Regions from separate parts of the Cryobacterium serini genome, predicted to be linked through region 2. Evidence: riboswitches for the same ligand, from Rfam matches in the RefSeq annotation. Region 2 holds a riboswitch; each other region holds the start of a gene.

Region 1 (7,069 bases), on a different contig from region 2:
CGCCCTCCTGTGGGCCGTCCAGCACGAGGGGGATGGCCTGATTCGGGACTTCGAAAACCAGGGTGGCCGGAACGGATTCGGCGTCGAAAGAGAGGCCAGCGGCATCCACTGCTGTGAGCTCGAGCAGAATGCGCACGCGGTGAGCTCCGGGCTGCACCGGGCTGTCCAGACAGTCTGCTGCGCTCGGTGGCACCCAACCGTCGAATTTGAGCGGGATGACCGCGCTGATGCGGGCCAGCCCGCCCGGTGTGGCGGCTGTGTCGCCGAACGCGGTGCTCGGCTTCGTGCCGGTGAGAAGCAGCACACAGGCCAACGCTGCCATCACAAGCCAGGCGACGGCCAGCAGGATCAGGATCCTGCGGCGACGCTAGATCAGGGTGCGGTGCGGTGCGGCTGCGTCTGCCGGGTACTTTCACCGTGCCGCACGGCGTCGTCGGGGTGAACCAGAATCAGTGCTCGTCTGTCCCGAGCACACGCAGCGGCAGGTAGACCGAGCTGCCCAGTCGGGTGAACTCGGCAGATTTCTCGGCCATGCCGGCCTCAATAGCCTCGAGGCTGGTGAGGCCGTTTTCTTCGGCGTAGACCCGTACATCCGCTGAAATGCGCATGGAACAAAACTTAGGACCGCACATACTGCAGAAGTGGGCGGCTTTGGCTGGCCCGGCAGGAAGCGTCTCGTCATGAAAGCTCTGGGCGGTGTCTGGGTCCAGCGAGAGCGCGAATTGGTCTGTCCAGCGAAACTCGAACCGGGCGCGACTGAGCGCGTTGTCGCGCTCCTGCGCACGCGGATGCTGCTTGGCCAGGTCGGCGGAATGGGCGGCGATCTTGTAGGTGATCACGCCGGTCTTCACATCGTCGCGGTTGGGGAGCCCGAGGTGTTCCTTGGGGGTGACGTAGCAGAGCATCGCGGTGCCGGCCTGGGCGATGATGGCCGCGCCGATCGCACTCGTGATGTGGTCGTAGGCTGGCGCAATATCGGTGGCGAGCGGGCCGAGCGTGTAGAACGGTGCCTCCTCGCAGAGTTCTTCTTCCAGGCGCACATTTTCGACGATTTTGTGCATCGGCACGTGGCCGGGGCCCTCGATCATTACCTGCACGCCGTACGATTTTGCGACCTTCGTCAGCTCGCCCAGGGTGCGCAACTCGGCGAACTGGGCCTCGTCGTTGGCATCGGCGATGGATCCGGGCCGCAGGCCGTCGCCGAGCGAGAAGGTCACGTCGTAGCGGCGCAGAATCTCGCACAACTCCACGAAGTGGGTGTACAGAAAGCTCTCCTGATGGTGAGCGAGGCACCAGGCGGCCATGATCGATCCACCGCGCGAGACGATTCCGGTGACCCGGTTGGCGGCGAGCGGCACGTAGCGCAGCAACACGCCGGCGTGCACGGTCATATAGTCGACACCCTGCTCGCACTGCTCAATCACGGTGTCGCGGTAAATCTCCCAGGTGAGCAGTGCCGGGTCACCGTTGACTTTTTCGACGGCCTGATAGAGCGGAACGGTGCCCACCGGAATGGGCGAGTTGCGCATGATCCACTCCCGGGTGAGGTGGATGTCCTTGCCGGTCGAGAGGTCCATCAGGGTGTCTGCTCCCCAGCGGGCGGCCCAGACCATTTTCTCGACCTCCTCGGCGATCGATGAGGTCACGGCGGAGTTGCCGATGTTGGCGTTGATTTTCACGGTGAAGGCCTTACCGATGATCATCGGTTCGCTTTCGGGATGCTTATGGTTGGCCGGAATGACTGCCCGGCCGCGCGCCACTTCGTCGCGCACGAGCTCGACGGAGACGCCCTCGCGGGCGGCGATGTAGGCCATTTCCGGAGTGACGATACCGGCCCGAGCCCAGACCAGCTGGGTCGCAGCGCCGTCGACGGGCAGCGGATGCTCCCACCCGGCCCGCTCCCGCGGCAGGCCCTCCTCGAGATCAATGGTGGCCGAGTCGTCGGTGTACGGGCCCGAAGTGTCATACAGGTCGAAGTGCTCGCCGTTGCTGAGGTTCACCCGACGAATCGGAATGTGAAGCCCTGGCCAGTGTGGCACCGGTTCGTAGCGTTTACTGCTGCCCTGGATCGGGCCGGTCGTGACGGTTTGGGAGATGGTTGATTCGTCAATTGTGCGCATGTAATCGAACTTCCTACGCCGGCATTACCCGGACAGGTTCAACGGTCGACGGCCCTGGCCGTCCTCTCAGCTCGCTGGTGCGCGCTCCCGTGGTGGTGTGTGTCTTCTGACCCCTTCACCCTAGCGGTCAGCGGGCGAGGGCTGCCAACTCGGCGCGGGTCGAGGCGCCCACCTTGCGCAGCAGATTGGCCACGTGAAACTTCACGGTGTTCTCGCTGATGGTCAGCGCCTCGGCGATCGCCTTATTGCGTGCGCCCGACGCCACGAGCTCGAGCACGCCACGTTCGCGTGGGCTGAGCCCCCAGGCCGCAGCGGCAGAAACGGATGCCGTGGGCGCGTCGAGTGGCAGTGACACCGCCATCTCGGACCCCCAGCCGGCGGTCGCCTCGACGCCCAGGGTGCCGCTGAGAGCGACGACGCGGGCGGCGAGCTGGCGCACGCTGGGAACCTCCGCGTCGAGGTCGCCCGGTCCGTCGTCGCGAATGCGAATGAGCAGGTTGCTGCCGTCGCAGTCCCATTGCACGCGCACCCGGGCGACCCCGGTCTGCTCAACCAGGGCGAGCACGGCGCCGCGCACGATGGCGCGGGCTTCGTGAGCGACCTCACCGGGCAGGGCGCGCCCATTCACCGGTGGCTCGATAAACTGCACGTCGAGGTCACCGAAACGCACGAGCGGGCGCAGATCGTCGCGCAGCCGTTCGAAGGCCTGAGCGACGGGTTCCTCGGTGAGGCTGCGATCCAGGTCACTCACCGCGCGCAGCGCGACCATCGCAGCGGCGGCCAGCTCGGTGGCTTTCTGGCGGGCGGCCGTGTCACTCGTGCTACCCGAGCGCAGCACTGCGAGCAGGGTTTCCAGCGTGGTCGCGTGCGCGTCGGTCAGGTCGGCGATGAGTCTGGAGCGTTCGGCCGCCGCGCTGCGCGCGGTCTGCGCGGTGGAACTGGCAGGGCGAGTGCCGGGCTCAGGGGAGGTTGCGAAGATCGTCATAGGTCTACCCTACCCGGACCATCCGCGATGCCCACTCATAGCCATCCGTTTGGGTAGTTAAACCAACCTTTTGGCGGGCAGCACTCCCGCTCGAAGGAGTGGAGTATTAACCTATGACCGAAACGACAACCACCCCAACTGCAGCGGACGCCCTCGGGCTCATTTTCGCTGAGAACAGCCACGTCGTCGACGCGCTGCGGTCTGCATCCGCTTCATCGCTCGACGAGGCCGTCACCGTGCTCGCTGCGGCGCCTCGAATTTTCGTGCTGGGTGCCGGCCGCTCCGGCCTAGCTCTGAAGATGACCGCTATGCGGCTGATGCATCTCGGACTCGACGTGCACGTTGTCGGCGAGGTGACCAGCCCAGCGATCGCCTCGGGCGATCTACTGCTGGTTGCGAGTGGCTCCGGAACGACGGGCGCCATTGTGCGAGCCGCCGAAACGGCTCACAGTGTGGGCGCGAACATACTCGCGCTCACTACGGCTCCCGAGTCGCCGCTAGGGCGGCTTGCTGCGGTGACCGTGGTCATTCCGGCTGCGACCAAGCAGGACCATGCCGGACAAGTGTCGGCCCAGTATTCGGGCGGTCTGTTCGAGCAGGCCGTGCTGCTCGTTGGCGATGCCCTGTTTCACACGCTCTGGCAGGTGAGCGGGGCCACGGCTGAACAGCTTTGGCCGCGTCACGCCAACCTCGAATAGGGCGCGTACCCCCCACAAGAACTTTCCACTCTTCATCACTAACAGAAAGCAGAATCCCATGAAGCTCCAAGTAGCAATGGACGTATTGACCACCGAAGCCGCGCTCACGCTGGCCGCGCAGGTTGCCCCGCACGTTGACATCATCGAACTCGGCACCCCGCTGATCAAGGCAGAGGGCCTGCGCGCCGTCACCGCGATCAAGGCCGCGCACCCCGACAAGATCGTCTTCGCCGACCTCAAGACCATGGATGCCGGCGAGCTCGAAGCCGACATCGCCTTCGCCGCCGGCGCCGACCTCGTGACCGTGCTCGGCACGGCCGGTGACAGCACCATCATCGGAGCCGTCGCTGCCGCAACCAAGCACGGCAAGGGCATTGTTGTCGACCTTATCGGCGTCGCCGACAAGGTCACCCGCGCCCGCGAGGTCACCGCGCTCGGCGCTCAGTTCGTGGAGATGCACGCTGGTCTCGACGAGCAGGCCGAGCCCGGCTTCTCGCTCGCAACGCTGCTCAACCAGGGCGAGACCGCCAAGGTTCCCTTCTCCCTCGCGGGCGGCGTGAACCTGTCGACCATCTCTTCCGTGCAGCGCGCCGGAGCAACGGTCGCCGTTGCCGGCGGAGCAATCTACGGCGCCGAGGACCCGGCCGCTGCCGCTGCCGCCCTGCGCGCCGCGATCATCTAGTCCCAGCGATTAATCTGGTGCCGTCCCGCTTCTGCGGGGCGGCACTGCTGCGTTAAGCGGATGCCCGACCTCTCCCGCAAAACCGGACGAGGCCCTGGCCCCGTCCATGGGCCCAGTCTATAAACTGGGCCCGAGGACCAGGCCCGGGCCCGGTCCGGAGGAGAGGACGACACCATGACGAGCCACCACGCATGAGCAGCACAATTTTCGACCGAGCCCGGCCCGCAGCATCCGTGGTGGCCGATGCGCTCGTCGGTACCCGGCAGAGCTCCTTTTGGCTCGACGACCTCGCCGCGCGCGCGAACTATCCCCGCCTCTCGGGCAACCTCAACTGCGACCTCGCTATCGTCGGGGGCGGCTACCTGGGCCTGTGGAGCGCGGTGCTCGCAAAGCAGCGGAATCCGGCGGCGCGAGTAGTGCTGCTGGAGGCGCGCACGGTGGGCTGGGCAGCATCTGGACGCAATGGCGGTTTCTGCGAGGCGAGTCTCACCCACGGCGACGAGAACGGGCGCCGCCGTTGGCCAGAGGAGATCGACCGGCTGACGGAGCTCGGCCAGGAAAATCTCGACGAGATAGAGCACGCCGTGGCGAGCCTCGGCCTCGACTGCGATTTCGAGCGCACCGGGGCCATCGACCTGGCCGTCGAGGAGCACCAGGTTCAGTGGCTGCGCGAGGAAAACACCGACGACAACACCGTCTTTCTCGATGCGGCGGCACTGCAGGCCGAGGTGGCTTCACCGACCTACCTCGCGGGGGTCTGGCACCGCCGTAGCAACGCCCTCGTGCATCCGGGCAAGCTGGCCGCCGAACTGGCGCGCGTGGCCAGCAATCTCGGGATTGAGATTTTCGAGCACTCGCTCGTACAGGCTCTCGACACCGCAGGGCGCACGCCGGCGCAGGGCACCAGAATCGTAACAGCGGGCGGCACCGTGACCGCCCAGAAGACAGTGCTCGCCACGAACGTTTTCCCGTCGCTGCTCAAGCGCAACAAGCTCGCGACCGTGCCGGTCTACGACTACGTGCTCATGACCGAACCGCTCGATGCGAGCAAACTCGCCTCGATCGGCTGGCAGCATCGGCAGGGCCTCAGTGACCTGGCCAACCAGTTTCATTACTACCGGCTGAGCGCCGACAACCGCATTCTGTTCGGCGGCTACGACGCCGTTTATCACTATGGCGGACGGGTGCGCAGTTCCTACGAGAACCGACCTGAAAGCTTCGAAAAGCTCGCGAGTCACTTCTTCACGACGTTTCCGCAACTGGTCGGCGTGCGATTCAGCCACAAATGGGCCGGTGCCATCGACACCTCGACCCAGTTTTGCGCCTTCTTCGGCCAAGCACGCCAAGGACGCATCAGCTACGCGGCCGGATTCACCGGCCTCGGCGTGGGGGCCACCCACTTCGCGGCCAAAGTCATTCTGGACCAGCTGGCCGACCGCACCACAGAACGCACTGAACTGGCCATGGTGCGGGGCCGTCCGCTTTCGTTTCCGCCGGAGCCGATCGCATCCGCTGGAATCCAGGCCACCCGGTGGGCGCTGGGCCGCGCCGACCACAACCGGGGAAAACGTAATTCCCTGCTCAAGACCCTTGACGCGCTGGGGCTCGGCTTCGACTCCTAAACGCTGTTCTTGTGGACCTAAGCTCTCACTGGGCGGGGAGCACGAGCAGGTGTGTGCCCCGGTGACCAGTGCTGTGACTGTCAACGCTCGTCAACGTGCCGGCATCGATGTCGAGACTGACTTGAACTGATGAGCCTCGGGCACGGACGAGCTCGGCAACATCGGGATAGGTGAACGTGGTGCCAGCCGGGAACTGGCCGTTCCACAGTGAGTCTGCCGGCGCATCCGGCCAGGACAGGCCTTCCTGGTTCCAATCGGTCGTAAAGGTGAGGGTCGCCGAATCGGGTGTGCAGCTGCCGAGTTCGAGGAGGTCGTCTGCAAGGTCCCACCGACCACCGACACAGGTGGCTGCGTCGACGCCACCAAACGTTACTTCGAAGACGCCGAGGTTGGCATTTTTGCGAAAGAACCCCACGCTGTAGCCGAAGTCTGTGAAGTCGTACTTCACCGCAGTGTCTTCTACGACAGCGCTGGTGTCGGAGCGGAAGGCTTCAGTGAACACGGGCGTGTCCCGAACAGCGTCTGAGCCGTCGAGCTTGAAAACGCCAGGGTTACCGGCATTCTCGAAGGTGAAGGAGTACTGCTCGGTCCCCGGCTCGAAGATGTCATTGCCTGGATAGGCGCCAGAGAACTTGTGTGTGCCCGCCTCGGTGATCAGAAGGTAGCCGTCAGTCGCCACCTTCGAACCGCTCGACGCGGTGAGGGTGATTCCCAGCGCGCTGAGCGACTTGTTATCGAAGGGAACCGGAGTGAAAAACAGTGGCTTTTCCAGCTTCCAGGAGCCATCCACTTGGACGAAGGAAGTCGGCCCCTGGTCGTCGCCGATGCGGAAATTGATGGAACCGGCGCTCACCTCCGGTGCGAAGTCCTCGCTGATCTGCAGTGGCTCAGGGATCGAGACCTCGCCGAGTGCAGTGATCGATGCGGAAACGACGTCACCGGGTTCTGCGACGAGGGCGAGG
Region 2 (7,069 bases):
GCGGTTCGCAGCCAGAATTGTCGGACGCTCAGGCCGCACCAGAGCAGAAGTGCGGCCTCGAGCAGCAGGGCGACTCCAGCCGAGACCCAGTCGATCGAGAGCAGCAGCGCACAGCTCACGATCAGGGCCACGGCGAGCTTGGCGACCGGGTTGAGTCGGGCGACAACGCTCGGGCGGATCGTCGGAGTCAGCAAGCTCATGGCGCCCCCGCCCCGAGGCGGATCGAGTCTGGCATACCGAGCCGGTATTCCTCGTCGGCCAGGGCGCTGACAAACTGGGCGTCGTGGGTGACCGCGACGAGCGCGATGCCCTCATCGAGCAGGTCGGCCAGCAGGGCCACGAGTTCCTGCCAGGTACGGGAATCCTGCCCGAAGGTCGGCTCGTCGAGCACGAGCAGACGGGGACGGGTCGCAAGAACGGTGGCGACGGACATCCGCCTCTTCTCGCCGCCCGACAGGGTGAACGGGTTGGCGTCGGCAAGATGATCGAGTCGTAGCCGGTGCATCAGCTCGTCGACGCGGCTGGTCTGTTCGGCCTGGCTGAGGCCGAGGGCGTGCGGGCCGATCAGCAGGTCGGCCCGCACGCTTGCGGCCAGGAATTGATGTTCCGGGTCTTGAAAAACGGTTCCAATGCGGGTCAGCAGCTGCTGGGAACGCCAGCGGTGCGGCTCGGGCGCGATATCGGCCGCAAACGTGTCACTCGCGTGCAGGGTTCCCCCGGCCGGCTTCAGCAATCCGGCCAGCGTAAGGGCGAGAGTGGATTTTCCCGCGCCGTTGGGGCCCGTCACAACGGTGGCGGTACCTGCCCGCAGGTTGAGGGTGATGTTCTCGGCCACGATGGATGCCGCGCGCCGGCCAAACGGAACGCGACCGACCGCGAGTCCCTCTGCCCGAAGCAGGGTCTCTGCCGAAGCGATGGGAGCGCGCGTCGGAAATCGGGGGGGCAGCGCCGGCACCCAGACGCCGGCCTGCGCCAACCGTTCCCCGTGCCTCGACAAGACTTCGCGGGTGGGACCGTCGGCCAGCACACCGCCGGCCGGGTCGAGCACGATGACGCGATCGACGACGTCCTGCCAGACTTCGACCCGGTGCTCGATGACCACCAAGGTGGCCCCGGATCGATCGAGCGAGCGCACAACGGCGTCGCGCACCTCGACGACACCATCGGGGTCGAGGTTCGCGGTCGGTTCATCGAGCAGCAACAGCCCCGGCCGCATGGCGAGCACGCCGGCCAGAGCCAGCCGCTGCTTCTGCCCGCCGCTCAGGCTCGAGGTGGGGTGGTCGAGGGGTAGGTTCAGGCCGACTTCGGTGAGAGCCTGCCGCACCCGCGGCCAGATCTCGGCACGTGGAACGGCGAGGTTCTCGCACCCGAACGCGACATCATCTCCGACCCTGGCCAGCACGACCTGAGAGTCCGGATCCTGCAGCACGAGTCCGACCCGGCCGCGCGCCTCGGCCGGGCGACGGCCGTCGATGAGCAGGCTGCCGGTTTCGTCGCCGTCTTCGGCATCGCCGAGCACACCGGCCAGCGCGTGCACCAGCGTACTCTTGCCGGCACCGCTGGCACCGAGCAGCAAAACCCGCTCGCCAGGCTCGACCTGCAGGTCAAGCCCGGACACCGCCTGATTGTGGCGCCCGGCGTGGCGCCAGCCCCAGTCACTGGCTTGAATCTGAACGGCCCGAATCTGCGCATCGTGACCGGCGGGAAACGGCGGGGTGTGCAACATCCGCTAGCTGATCGCGGCGGAGTGTGCTCGCGACCCTTCCCGACCGGCAGCAAAGCGGCTCAGCGCACCCGTGCGGGCCAGGCCGCGCACGGCCAGCCAGGACAGCAGGCCGGCGAGCACCGTGCCCGACACGACCGCGGATACGAAATAAACGGCTTTGTAGCCAAAATCCAGTGCTGCATAGCTCGTGAAGGTCGTGTCGAGAAACCCTACGGCCACACCGGCGCCCGCGCCGGCGAGCAGGGCCACGCCCAGCCTCCAGTTGGTATACAGGAACAGCGCGAGAATGATTTCGGCGCCCAGGCCTTCCACGACGCCCCAGATGAGTGTGGAGAATCCCCACTGGGTGCCGATCAGCATTGATACGACGGCGGCGACGACCTCGGTGTACACGGCCGCGCCGGGCTTGCGGATGATGAGGCCGCCGAGCACTCCGGCGAACAGCCAGCCACCGGCCAGGAGACCTTCGAGGCCGGGCGTGAACGCAAGGATGGCGCTGAGCGGGGACCAGGCGAGGCCCCAGGCCCAGAAGATGACGCCGCTCGCGACGCCGATGACGCTCGCGACGACGATGTCGACCACGCGCCAGCGAAAGTTGCGTGGCTTCTTCGTCGTGACCGATCGTGTGGCTGTGATTGTAGCGTGCACTGTGCGTGCCCTTTCCGTAGGTGAATACAGGGCACGGGATCGAGAAGCCTCCCTGCGCTGGCATGATCCAGATCAGGTTCGACGGTCGAAGCTTGGTCAGCTTCCTCTCAGCCCGGTGTACCGGACTCCCGTGATCGTTTTCAATTCTAGCGCCCCGCCTAGACTTGCGGCATGGGAATCACGACATGAGCATCGGAATCCTGCTCGTGTTGGCCACGCTATATCTCCTGCTGATGCGTCGGTTTGTGATGCGGCGTCGGCGCATCGCCCAGGGGCTGCCGGTGAACGGCCCGTGGCATTTTCCGACCTGGCTGCGCCTTCGGATGCCACGGTGGGCGCGCCGTCGTTTCGCGCGGCGGCCGCGCCGGCCCCGCCGCATCCGTTCTGCTCGTCGCCCCCGCCGCGCTCGCCCGGGACCATCTTTGGACCACGGGAGCAGTTTATAGACTGGGCCCGCGGACGGGGCCCGGGCCCCGTCCGGAGAGCGGGGCTACTTCTTCAGGGCTCGGATTACTCGGGCCAGGGCTCGGCCGGCGACCACAAGGAACGGCACACCGACTGCGAGCAGGGCGATGACGTTCGGCTCGAACCGAGCGGTGCTGCCCGCCTTGACATAGGCGCCGATCGGCAGCGACACCCCACCGCCGCCGCCACCGGATCCGGCAGCACTGCCTTCACCGGTATCACCGCCACCGAAACCGTAGTAGCTGAGCGCCACTGGTACGAGGGTGACGCCATCAATTTGCACGGGATCACCGTAAGCCGATTTCACACCGGCGGAACGGAAGGTGTCTGCGAGTTTTTCCGGGAGGCTGGTCATTCCAACAGGGTAGCCGACTCGTGCCCTATGGGCGAGGCTTGAAAAACGAGGCCGGACGCACGCTTCCCGCCCCGAATCGCTCGGTCACGGAGTCAACCGCCAGCTCGGCGCCCCGCCAGTCCTCGTCGGGATCCCACAACCCCACCGATCCCGACGCCGTACCGAGTTGCTCGGCCCGCACGCCGATCAGACGCACCCGAATACCCGACGCGGCCAGCAGGTCGAACGCAGCGACTGCTTCCTCATAAATGCGCCGGCCAACATTGGTCGGTTCAGCGAGGGTACGCGACCGGGTAACGGTGCTGAAGTCGGTGTAGCGCAGCTTGAGTGCCACGCGCCGTGCCACGAGATTGCTGCGCCGCAGCCGAGCGGCCACAAGGTCGCACTGCCGCAGCAACTCACTGTGCAGTCGGTCGATGTCGGTCTCGTCGTGCTCAAAAGTCACCTCGTGGCCAACGCTTTTCTCTTCCCGCTCAATCGTCACCGGGCGTGGGTCACGCCCCCAGGACAACTCGAACAGCTTCAGACCGGAGGCCTCCCCCAGCGTCTTTTTCAGCACGTCTAACGGCGTGTGCGCAATATCACCAATGAGTTTCAGGCCGAGGCGCGTGAGCATCTGCGCGGTGGCGGACCCCACGCCCCACAGGGCGGTCACGGGCAGCGGATGCAGAAACTCGACCGTCTCATCGCCCGGCACGACGAGCAGACCGTTGGGTTTGGCCAGGCCGGAGGCAAGTTTGGCGACGAACTTGGTCGACGCCGCGCCCACGGAGCAGACGAGGCCGGTTTCGGCAAACACGCGCGCGCGAATGAGTTCGCCGATCACAGCCGGAGAACCAAACAAATTAGTCGCGCCGGCAACGTCAAGAAAAGCTTCGTCGATGCCGAGCCGTTCCACCAGCGGGGTGACGTCGTCGAAGATCCCCATCACCCGGTTGGAAAAGTCGCGATACAGCCCCATGTGTGGCTCGAGTACGATCGCGTTCGGGCACTGGCGTAGCGCTACCGCCATCGGCATGGCCGAGTTCACGCCGTATTTTCGGGCAATGTAGTTGGCCGCCGTGACGACCGAACGGCCACCGCGGTGGCCGACGATCACCGGCAGGTGTACGAATTCGGGGTGGGAGAGCAACTCGACCGAGACAAAGAACGCGTCCAGATCCACGTGCAGCATCGTCGCCGAACGGTCGTCGACGTCGTCCGCCGAAATCTGCCGCCCGCTGCCGTCCTGTCTGCCCACCGAAGAACCCTAACCCGATCCGGCCTATCGGCATATTCATTTTCGACCATAACTCCTGCAATCTGTACCCGGCCTCAAGCGGAAGTGCGCAATTCCGCCGATCTCTTCTGCCGTGCTCTCATATTGCAGGAGTTATGAGGTGAGCCCGGGTGAGCTGGTGGCCGATAGGCGGCCACCGACAAGCGCGACCAATTCTGGTCGGCCGCTAACCAATCGCGGTGCCGAAGACCAGCCCGAGCAGGTAGGTGACCGCGGCCGCCCCAAGGCCGATCACCAGTTGTCGCAACGCACGCTTCAGCGGCGGACCGCCAGAGAGCAAGCCAACGACTGCGCCGGTGGCCAACAGGGCGACTCCCACGAGAATGGTGGCCACGATGATGGCCGCGTAGCCGCTCATACCGAACAGGTAGGGCAGCACCGGCAGCAGCGCGCCCGAGGCAAAGAAGCAAAAACTCGACAGGGCCGCTCCGGTGCCGGTGCCGATGGCCTCGTGTTCATCGTGCCGGGGAGCCTGCGGGCGGACCGCGGAAATCGGTCCGGTCGCCGCGTAGGCGGTGGCGAGTACCCCACGGGCGTATGCCTCCGCCTCGTCTTCAGACATGCCCCTGGCCCGGTAGACCAGGGTCAGCTCGTTGGCGGCGAGGTCCAAATGGGAGAGCACGCTCTTGGCCGGCGCCGCGGGGGTCGACGCTTCGAGCAGTTCTCGCTGGGAGCGCACCGAGACGTACTCGCCGGCGCCCATGGAGAGTGCCCCGGCCAGCAGCCCGGCGATACCGGTGAACAGAATCGTCGCGGCGGGTACGCCGGTCGCGCCGATACCGAGCACGAGGGCGAGGTTGCTCACCAGCCCGTCGTTGACGCCGAAGACGGCGGCCCGAAAGGTTCCCGACAAGCGTTTGCGGCCCCGAGCAGCGAGGCCGCGCACAACCTCTTCGTGCACGGTCTCGTCGGCGGCCATGGCGTTGGTCGCGTCGGCATCCGCTTGGTATGGCGACCGCCCCTCGGCCCGCTGGGCGAGGGCAAGTACGAACACCGAGCCGAACCGGCGAGCGAGCAGCGCCAGAAATCGGGTGCGCAGCGCGCCACGTTTGGGTGAGCCCACGTCACTGCCCAGCAGTTGCCGCCAGTGTTCTTCGTGCCTTCCTTCAGCGTCGGCGAGGGCAAGCAAAATCTGGCGCTCTTCGCCGGCCCGCCGGTTAGCGAGGTCGCGGTACACCGCAGCCTCGGCCTGTTCGTCGGCAAGGTACTGCCTCCACCGACGGATGTCGCGGGTCGACGGGGTGCGTTCGTCCGGCTCAGGATTGATCACGTTCACGCCTCCGGCGCCGCTTCCAGAAAGCTCTGTGGGATGCGCGCGGAGTCGTGCGGGCCCGAACCGTCGAGACCGAAGAACGGCTCCTCGAACTGGACGACCCAGAATCTTTCCCGCACCACGGTGGGCGCGTACAGTCCAGCGCCTTCCGACTCCCCTGCCGCCACGATCACGCCGATCGGGTCGTCGATCAGGGAGTCGGGAAACCGGGTGCGGTCGAGGCGCACGATAACCTGCACGCCGACTCCGAAAGGCTGAGTTGTCACCTGTTACTCGATTGTGGCGGCGCGTTCGAGCACGAGTTCGCGCACGCGCGCGGCATCCGCTTGCCCACGCATGGCCTTCATGACCGCGCCGATCACGGCTCCGGCGGCCTGCACCTTGCCGTCCCGAATCTTGGCGAGCACATCGGGCTGGCCAAGGAGCGCCGCGTCGATGGCGGCGATCAGCGCGCCGTCGTCAGAGACCACGGCGAGCCCACGGCTGTCGACGACCTCGGCCGGGGTGCCCTCCCCGGCAATGACGCCTTCGAGTACCTGGCGGGCGAGACGGTCGGTGAGGGTTCCGGCGTCGACGAGTTCGATCAGCGCGGCGAGCTGCGCCGGTGTCACGAGCGAGTCGGCCGCGACCCCGGCCGCGTTGGCGAGCCGGGCGATTTCTCCGGTCCACCACTTACGTGCGGCCTGAGCGGATGCCCCGGCCGCGACGGTCGCTTCGACCGCGTCGAGCAGGTCGGAGTTCACGACGTCCTGGAATTCGAGGTTCGCAAAACCCCACGCTGCCTGCAGGCGCTTGCGGCGTGCCGCGGGTGGCTCGGGCAGGGTCAGGCGCAGCTCTTCGACCCAGTCGCGGGACGGCGCCATCGGCAGGAGGTCGGGCTCGGGAAAGTAGCGGTAGTCGTCGGCGTCGCTCTTGGGCCGACCGGCACTCGTGATTCCGGTGTCTTCGTGCCAGTGCCGGGTCTCCTGCGTGATGGTGCCGCCGCCGGCCAGTACGGCAGCCTGGCGCTGGATTTCGTAGCGCACGGCGCGTTCGACGCTTCTCAGCGAGTTGACGTTCTTGGTTTCGGTGCGGGTACCGAGCACGTTCGACCCGCGCGGGCGCAGCGAGACGTTGGCGTCGCAGCGCACGTTGCCCTCCTCCATGCGGGCGTTGGAGACGCCGAGCGCTTTGGCGATCTCCCGAATCGCCGCGACGTAGGTCTTGCCGATCTCGGGGGCGTCGTGTTCGGCGCCCTCGATCATCTGGGTGACGATCTCCACCAACGGCACTCCGCCACGGTTGTAGTCGACGAGTGAGTAGTCGGCGCCCTGGATGCGTCCG
Region 3 (7,069 bases), on a different contig from region 2:
CGTACTCGTCTGGTTCCCGAACGTCGATGAGGTCGAAGTCGATCTCACCTCGAGCGCGTCGATCCAGTAGGGCGGCGAGTTGCTGCACCGAAATCGCATCCTTGGTCGATCTTCCGCAGAACAGGTCGTAGTCGATCAGCGCGGTGATCGCTTCGGTCGCGGGGTCGCGCGCAATGCTGATTTCGCGCCAGGTTGCCTCGAGCGCATTGAACAGCACGACCCGGCCGAGCAACGTGCGCCCGACCCCGGTGATCAACTTCACGGCTTCGGCGACCATCGTCGAGCCGATCGTTCCGCACAGCATTCCAAACACTCCGCCCTCGCTGCAACTGGGCACCGATCCGGCCGGCGGTGCTTCCGGATATAGGTCGCGGTAGGTCGGGCCGTGCCGGTTCCAGAACACGCTCACCTGCCCGTCGAAGCGCAGGATGGATCCCCAGACGCAGGGCTTGCCGAGCATAGCGGCAGCGTCGCTGACCAGGTAGCGTGTGGCGAAGGTGTCGGCGCCGTCGACGATCAGGTCATACTGGGCGAACAACTCCAGAGCGTTCTCCGCGGTCAGCCAGACGTCGTGCTGGTGCACCGTGACCAGTGGATTGAGCTCAGCGACCGCAGCCGCCGCCGATTCCAGTTTCGAGCGGCCAAGGCCTGAGGTGCCGTGGATGATCTGGCGCTGCAGGTTGCTGAGGTCCACAGTGTCGTGATCGATGATGCCGAGCGTGCCGACCCCGGCTGCCGCGAGGTAGAGCAGCACCGGCGAGCCGAGTCCGCCCGCACCGATTACGAGAACGCGCGCATTCTTCAGCCGCCGCTGGCTGAGCATTCCGATTTCAGGAATAAGAATGTGGCGCGAATACCGCTCGCGCTCGGCTGCGGTGAGCTCTTCGCCGGGTTCGACGAGCGGCGCGAGCATCCGCGTCACAGGTCGGGCCGCCCGGCCATCATCGATGACGCCAGCGCGTGCTGCCGGCGCGGAATGCGGCCGGCCTGGGCGGCCTTCCGGCCTGCCAGCACGGCGTGTTTGAAGGCATCGGCCATGAGAACCGGGTTCTGCGCGCGTGTCACGGCGGTGGCCAGCAGCACTGCATCGCAGCCCAGTTCCATCGCCAGTGCAGCGTCAGAGGCGGTACCGATTCCGGCGTCGAGCACTACGGGAATGCCGGCGCGGGCCACGATCAGCTCGATATTGTGCGGGTTGAGAATGCCGAGCCCGGTGCCGATCGGCGCCCCGAGCGGCATCACGGCCACAGCGCCCAGGTGTTCGAGCCGGAGCGCGAGCACCGGGTCGTCATTGGTGTACGCGAACACCTTGAAGCCTCGCGCAACGAGCTGTTCGGTGGCCTCCACCAGTTCGACCGCATCGGGCAGCAGGGTTTGCTCGTCGGCGATGACTTCGAGCTTGATCCAGTGCGTTTCGAGGGCTTCCCGGGCCAACTCGGCGGTCAGGACCGCGTCGCGTGCGGTGAAACAGCCGGCGGTATTCGGCAGCACGCGAATAGAATTCTCGACCAGAAGCTCGAAGAGTGAACCTGTGGCCGCTGCGCTGTGCCGCCGAATCGCGACCGTGGTGAGTTCGGTTCCCGAGGCTCGCAGTGCTTCACCGAGGCCATCGAGACTCGGTGCTCCCCCGGTGCCCATGATCAGGCGGGAGGTCAGCTCCACCCCGTCAATCACCAGGCTGTCAGTGGTCACGGGCACCGTCATCCTCCCTGCACCGCGGTCACAATCTCAATCTCATCGCCCGCGGTCAGCTCGGTAGTCCACCACAGGCTGCGGGGAACGACCGCGGCGTTTCGCGCCACGGCTACGCCGAGGCGGCTCCCGTCGACTGCCTGTCCGCCTGTTTCGATGCGTCGCCCGGTGATCTCGGCTACGAGGTCGGTCACGGTGCCGCCGGATACGGTTCGTTTCTGGCCATTGACGGCGATGATTACGGTCACGATAGGCCTCCTTTCAGTGAAGCGGATGCGGGCTCCCGGCTCGCCGAGAATCGATCGGGCCGAAAGTTTTGCCACCGATCGTCTGCGATTCCCTCGATGAGCTGCAGACAGTACTGGGCTGCGACCGGGGTGAGCAATACACCGTGACGAAAGAATCCGGTGGCAATGATGAGGCCGGCAATGTCGCCGCTTGAACACCCGACGCGGCCGAGGAACGGTGCATTGTCCGGCGTTCCCGGACGAGCCCGAGCGGTCGTTTCGATCAGCTCCAGTTCGCTGACCGCCGGCACCAGAACCTGTGCATCGCGCAGCAGCTGATACACGCCACCGGCCGACACGGCGCCCGAGCCGTCGTCGCGCTGGGTGGCGCCGATCACGAGCGTTCCGTCGGTGCGCGGAACCAGATAGACCGGCACCCCATGCACCAACCCGCGCACCGTCGAGGTGAGTAGCGGCCGAAGATGCTCGGGCACCCGCAACCGAAGTATGTCCCCGTACACCGGGCGAAGCGGCAGCTGCAGGTGCTCGGGTAGCCCGCCCAAATCGGCTGCCCCTAGCCCATTGGCCACGACCACTTCGGTGGCGTGAATCGTGCGACCATCCGCCAGGGTGACACCGGTGACGCGCGAGGAGGTATCCGCTGCATCTGCGTGCATCAACCCGCTGGCATGCACCCGAACCAGGGCGTCCTGACCGTTTGGCGCGAGGGCAGCGAGCGCGGACTGGATGCGCGCGGTGAGTCGTCGCGGGTCGACCTGGTGATCTTGTTCCACCAAAAAGGCGGCGGAAACCTGAGGGCTCAGCATCGGTTCAAGCACCCGCGCTTCGCGCACAGTGAGGGGCTCGACCCCCAGCCCATTGGCCACCTGCACAGCACGCAGGTCGGCGAGCGCGTGCCGGTCAGCTGCGTCCGCGCCCACGTTCAGGGTCGTGGTTCGCTGGTATCCGGTAGCGTCGCTATCGGTTCCGAGCGAGTCGATGAAGTCGGGATACAACTTCGAGGACGCGAGCATGAGATCAAGCAATGCCTCTTCCCGGTAGTGCAGCTCGCTCACCGCTGCGAGCATTCCGGCTGCAGCGAAGGTGGCGCCGCCGGCCGGGTCGGGATCGATGACGACCACGGTACGACCGGAATGCGCCAGCGCCCAGGCAATGCCGAGCCCGATCACGCCGCCGCCAATAACGGCAACATCAACCGTTCGCTGCGCTGGCCGCTCACTCATGGTGTGCACCGATGCCACGGCAGCGCCCCCTAGGGTTGGTCGCATGGACCCCATCACCGCCCGGCTGTATCTCTGCACCGATGCCAGAAGGGATCGCGGAGATTTCGCCGACTTTGTGGATGCCGCCTTCGCCGGCGGGGTCGACATCATCCAGCTGCGCGACAAGAATATCGACGCGGCCGAGGAGCTTCACTACCTCGAGGTTCTCCGCACGGTCGCCGACCGTCATGGCCGGCTCTGGGCGGTCAACGACCGGGCGGATATCGCCGTCCTCGCCGGCGCGCCGGTTTTCCATGTCGGCCAGACCGATCTGCCGCTGCCCGCCGTCCGCGGACTGCTCGGCGCGGCGGCGCGGATCGGCCTGTCCACCCACACCACTGAGCAAGTGGACGCCGCCGTCACCGCAGACAACCTCGACTACTTCTGCGTTGGTCCGGTCTGGGCGACGCCAACGAAGCCCGGTCGTGCAGCGGTCGGAACCGACCTGCTGCGCTATGCGGCCGCACGGTGCGCATCCGCTGGCAGCCTGCGCCCCTGGTTTGCCATTGGCGGCATCGACCTGGGCACCATCGACCAGGTGGTCGATGCCGGCGCTACCCGGGTAGTGGTGGTGCGCGCGATCACCGACGCCAACGACCCGACGGACGTCGCCGAGCGGCTTCTCGCCAGCCTCCCGCCGCTCCCCTAATCCCGCCGACCGCACCGCGTTCATGACACGCCCGCGGTCAGAACGGATGCCGCTGTCGCGCGAGCGAACAGCCGATGGAAGTGGTGGATCGGGCCGTTTCCCTGGCCGACCTCGAGGTCATCGGCGTGGGCCAGGGCGTCTTGGAGCCACTCTTTGACCTCGATCAGGGACTGCGCCCAGTCACCGGTTCTCGCCTGCACCGTGGCCATGGCCGAGGAGAGCGAGCATCCGGTTCCGTGCGTGTTCCTGGTGCGGATACGTGGCAACGCGATCTCGACCACGCTGTGCGGCAGCAGCCCCTGGGTGTTGACCAGGGCATCCGGGCAGCTGGTTTCGTTGAGATGGCCGCCCTTGACCAGCACGGTGACACCGGTGCAAGCAGACAATCTTTTGCCCTGTTCGAGGACCTTTGCCCAGGTGGCCGCCGGGTGTTCGTCCAAGAGAACGGCCAACTCGAAAACGTTGGGCGTGACGAGATCGACCTGAGGAATCAGGTCGCGCAGCGCCTGCTCTGCTGACGGTTCGAGCAGCCGGTCCCCACTCGTTGCCACCATCACCGGGTCGAGCACCACCAGGGGCGGTCGACACGCGGAAAGCCAGGAACGCACCTCGGCGATCACGTCGAGTTGCGCGAGCATGCCGATCTTGACGGCATCGATGGTCACATCGTCGCTCACGGCGTTCAATTGTTGACGCAGAAAGGCGGATGGCGGCGTGTGCACCGAGCGCACCCCGCGCGTATTCTGCGCGACCAGGGCACTCACCACGGCCATGCCGTAGCCGCCGTTGGCCGCAATACTCTTCAGGTCGGCCTGAATTCCGGCGCCGCCGGTCGGATCGGTTCCGGCGATACTGAGAATTCGAGGCGTTTGCCGAAGCGCGAGCTGGGAGGGTCGATCAGTCATCCGTGACATTCCTTCGCTAGTACTAACTAGACAGGTTCAACGGGTATTGATCTCAGCACGCACACTATGTGCGGCACCCCGTGTCACGGACAAGCCTATATGCGCGCACGCATTCAGCGCGCAACCGCTGTTATTGGCTCCAACTGGCTCGAAGGCACTGGCTCGAATGCACTGGCTCGAATGCACTGTCTTGCCCTGGTCGAGCACCGGCGCAACCGTTGGTCGACCGATCCGGGAGCAAGGTTACGGGGACTTCACTGCGACAGCTCACGGATGCGACAGCTCACGGAGCGCGGCCAAGTGGCCGTCTATTGCCGCCCGACCGCGCAGGGTGAGGGCGACGCTTGTCGTGCGGCGGGCATCCGCTCGTGCGGGCGATGATTGCTTCACGGTCAGCACGTAGCCGAGCTCGGCCAGGTTGCGGATGGTCTTGGACAGCGCCGCTTCGCTTAGCTCCAGGGTGGTCGCAATCGTGTTGAATTCCGCAACACCAGTCACCCGCAGCAGCGCGCATACCCTCAGACGGGTTGGTGCATGGATCGCGTCATCAAAGCGTGGCTTAACCGACACGGAGCAGTTCCCGCGCATTGGCCAGATCATAGAGGACCGATCCGATGAGGGCCGCGACGAATCCAGCGACCGCGGTTACCACGATCTCCGCGTGCAGGTTGTTAATCTCGAAGTAGATCGATAGGGCAAACGCTCCGATGATTGCAACGCAGACGATGATGAGGATCGTCAGGCTCATCGGCCCGGTCGGTCCGGGTAGCGTCACGAGCCGCATCCGCCTGCGAACGAGATGATCGATGCCGACCAGCGCCAAAGTGGCGATCGCCGACACCATCATCATTCCGAATGCAATCCCCGCGGCCGGCGAGGCGATTACCGCCGCAATGGCGATTGCTTGTGCGGGGGCTGTCCACCAGGTCTGCGCTTGCAGCCGTCGTCCAAGCCGCTGCCGGTCCGTTGCTATCGCGACGAGCGCGGCGCGTGCCGAGGAGGCTGTATCCGCTCGGGGGCTTTCAGATTCCATACTGGCAAGTAAATCACTTGCCGGACCGTTAGGCATCCTTCGTGAAGTCGGACCACGTCACGGCAATCGGCTGGTCAGCACCCTATGGCGGCAAGAAGATATTTCTGAACACACGTCACCATTTTGCTGAGATAGTCTCGTGTTTGTGAGCGTTTTAGGCTATAATTATGGGTGAAGGAGGCACCGACGCCATGACCCTCACCGCCCCGCCCGCCGCCACCGGCTCTGTGCCGGAACCCGAGGGTTCCCGGGTTTTGGTCATTGCTCAGGCTGGCGCTTTGCTGGGGTCTGTTTTAGACGGAACACGGTTTGGTCACCTGAACGATGCTGAAGCTGTCGCGGTCCTGGCGGCGTTGGAGGAGCTGGGCCGCAAGGTTGATGGTGCCAGGCTACGCGCCACCACCGACATTGGTGTGCGCGCCGAAACCGACCTCGGCAACGGCTCGCTCGCCTACAAGAACGGATGCCGCAACCGGGTCGAGTTCATCACCCAACTCGCCGGTATCTCCGGCCGCGAAGCCAAACGGCGCCTGAAGCTGGGCGAGACCACGGTCGAACGCACCCCGCTCGGCCTGCCGGTACCGGCCCGGTACCCGGTTATTGCCGACGGGCTGGAGAGCGGTGAGCTCGGGGTGGAGTCGGCCGAAATCATCGCCACCACCCTCACCGCGCTGCACGGAAAAGTCATGCAGGACGACCTCGACCACGTGGAACGCGCCCTGGTCGCGTCGGCGACCGGAGCGATCACCCCGGAAACGGCCGGGCTGCCCGGGGCCGGTATCCGCTTCGCGCCCGACCTGCTGCGGGCACAAGCCCTGGAATGGCAGGGCCGGCTCGACCCGGACGGTACCGCCCCCACCGACGACCTCGTCGAAGCGAGAAGCTCTCTGACGTTTGGGCTGCTCCGCAACGGGCTCTACCCGCTGCGGGCTGACGTCACCCCCGAACTACGCGGCATCATGGACACCCTCTTCGACACCTATTTGTCGGCCCGGTCTCGTACTCCCCGGTTTGAACCCACCGAACCCGACGACAGCACAGGCGTTGGCACTGTCACGGGCACCGAACTGGACGGCCTGCGTGTCGGCGACTCGAGCGTGGACGGTGAACGTTTCAGCGCCGACCCCTTCACCGGCGACACCCGTTACGACGGCGACCGCCGCAGCGCCGGGGAGAAACGCGCCGACATCCTCCGCGACGTTTTCCAAGCGGCCGCACGCGACCCGAAAACCCCGACCATGGGCGGCGCCGCCCCCACCGTCATGATCCACGTCAACGCC

What was found. A riboswitch is a leader RNA that binds a small molecule or an ion and turns the genes downstream of it on or off. The one in region 2 is predicted to bind thiamine pyrophosphate.
Region 1: another riboswitch for thiamine pyrophosphate. It lies ahead of thiC (phosphomethylpyrimidine synthase ThiC); the one in region 2 lies ahead of E3T51_RS06045 (ECF transporter S component).
Region 3: another riboswitch for thiamine pyrophosphate. It lies ahead of thiD (bifunctional hydroxymethylpyrimidine kinase/phosphomethylpyrimidine kinase); the one in region 2 lies ahead of E3T51_RS06045 (ECF transporter S component).

What each region holds. Positions count from the first base shown of each region.
Region 1 is NZ_SOHN01000008.1:168,641-175,709, reverse strand. It holds gene E3T51_RS04170 (AfsR/SARP family transcriptional regulator) at 1-304, opposite strand, end outside; gene thiC (phosphomethylpyrimidine synthase ThiC) at 450-2,120, opposite strand; TPP riboswitch at 2,114-2,221, opposite strand; gene E3T51_RS04160 (LuxR C-terminal-related transcriptional regulator) at 2,248-3,105, opposite strand; gene hxlB (6-phospho-3-hexuloisomerase) at 3,219-3,803, shown strand; gene hxlA (3-hexulose-6-phosphate synthase) at 3,862-4,485, shown strand; gene E3T51_RS04145 (NAD(P)/FAD-dependent oxidoreductase) at 4,677-6,107, shown strand; gene E3T51_RS04140 (hypothetical protein) at 6,133-7,069, opposite strand, start outside.
Region 2 is NZ_SOHN01000009.1:107,925-114,993, reverse strand. It holds gene E3T51_RS06055 (energy-coupling factor transporter transmembrane component T family protein) at 1-200, opposite strand, end outside; gene E3T51_RS06050 (ABC transporter ATP-binding protein) at 197-1,726, opposite strand; gene E3T51_RS06045 (ECF transporter S component) at 1,730-2,374, opposite strand; TPP riboswitch at 2,407-2,516, opposite strand; gene E3T51_RS06040 (hypothetical protein) at 2,865-3,194, opposite strand; gene dinB (DNA polymerase IV) at 3,220-4,434, opposite strand; gene E3T51_RS06030 (VIT1/CCC1 transporter family protein) at 4,640-5,740, opposite strand; gene E3T51_RS06025 (hypothetical protein) at 5,746-6,012, opposite strand; gene gatB (Asp-tRNA(Asn)/Glu-tRNA(Gln) amidotransferase subunit GatB) at 6,016-7,069, opposite strand, start outside.
Region 3 is NZ_SOHN01000016.1:78,479-85,547, reverse strand. It holds gene moeB (molybdopterin-synthase adenylyltransferase MoeB) at 1-913, opposite strand, end outside; gene E3T51_RS12405 (thiazole synthase) at 919-1,704, opposite strand; gene thiS (sulfur carrier protein ThiS) at 1,701-1,940, opposite strand; gene thiO (glycine oxidase ThiO) at 1,937-3,163, opposite strand; gene thiE (thiamine phosphate synthase) at 3,207-3,851, shown strand; partial or broken gene thiD (bifunctional hydroxymethylpyrimidine kinase/phosphomethylpyrimidine kinase) at 3,920-4,765, opposite strand; TPP riboswitch at 4,748-4,847, opposite strand; gene E3T51_RS12380 (transcriptional regulator) at 5,024-5,344, opposite strand; gene E3T51_RS12375 (hypothetical protein) at 5,316-5,789, opposite strand; gene E3T51_RS12370 (HNH endonuclease signature motif containing protein) at 5,957-7,069, shown strand, end outside.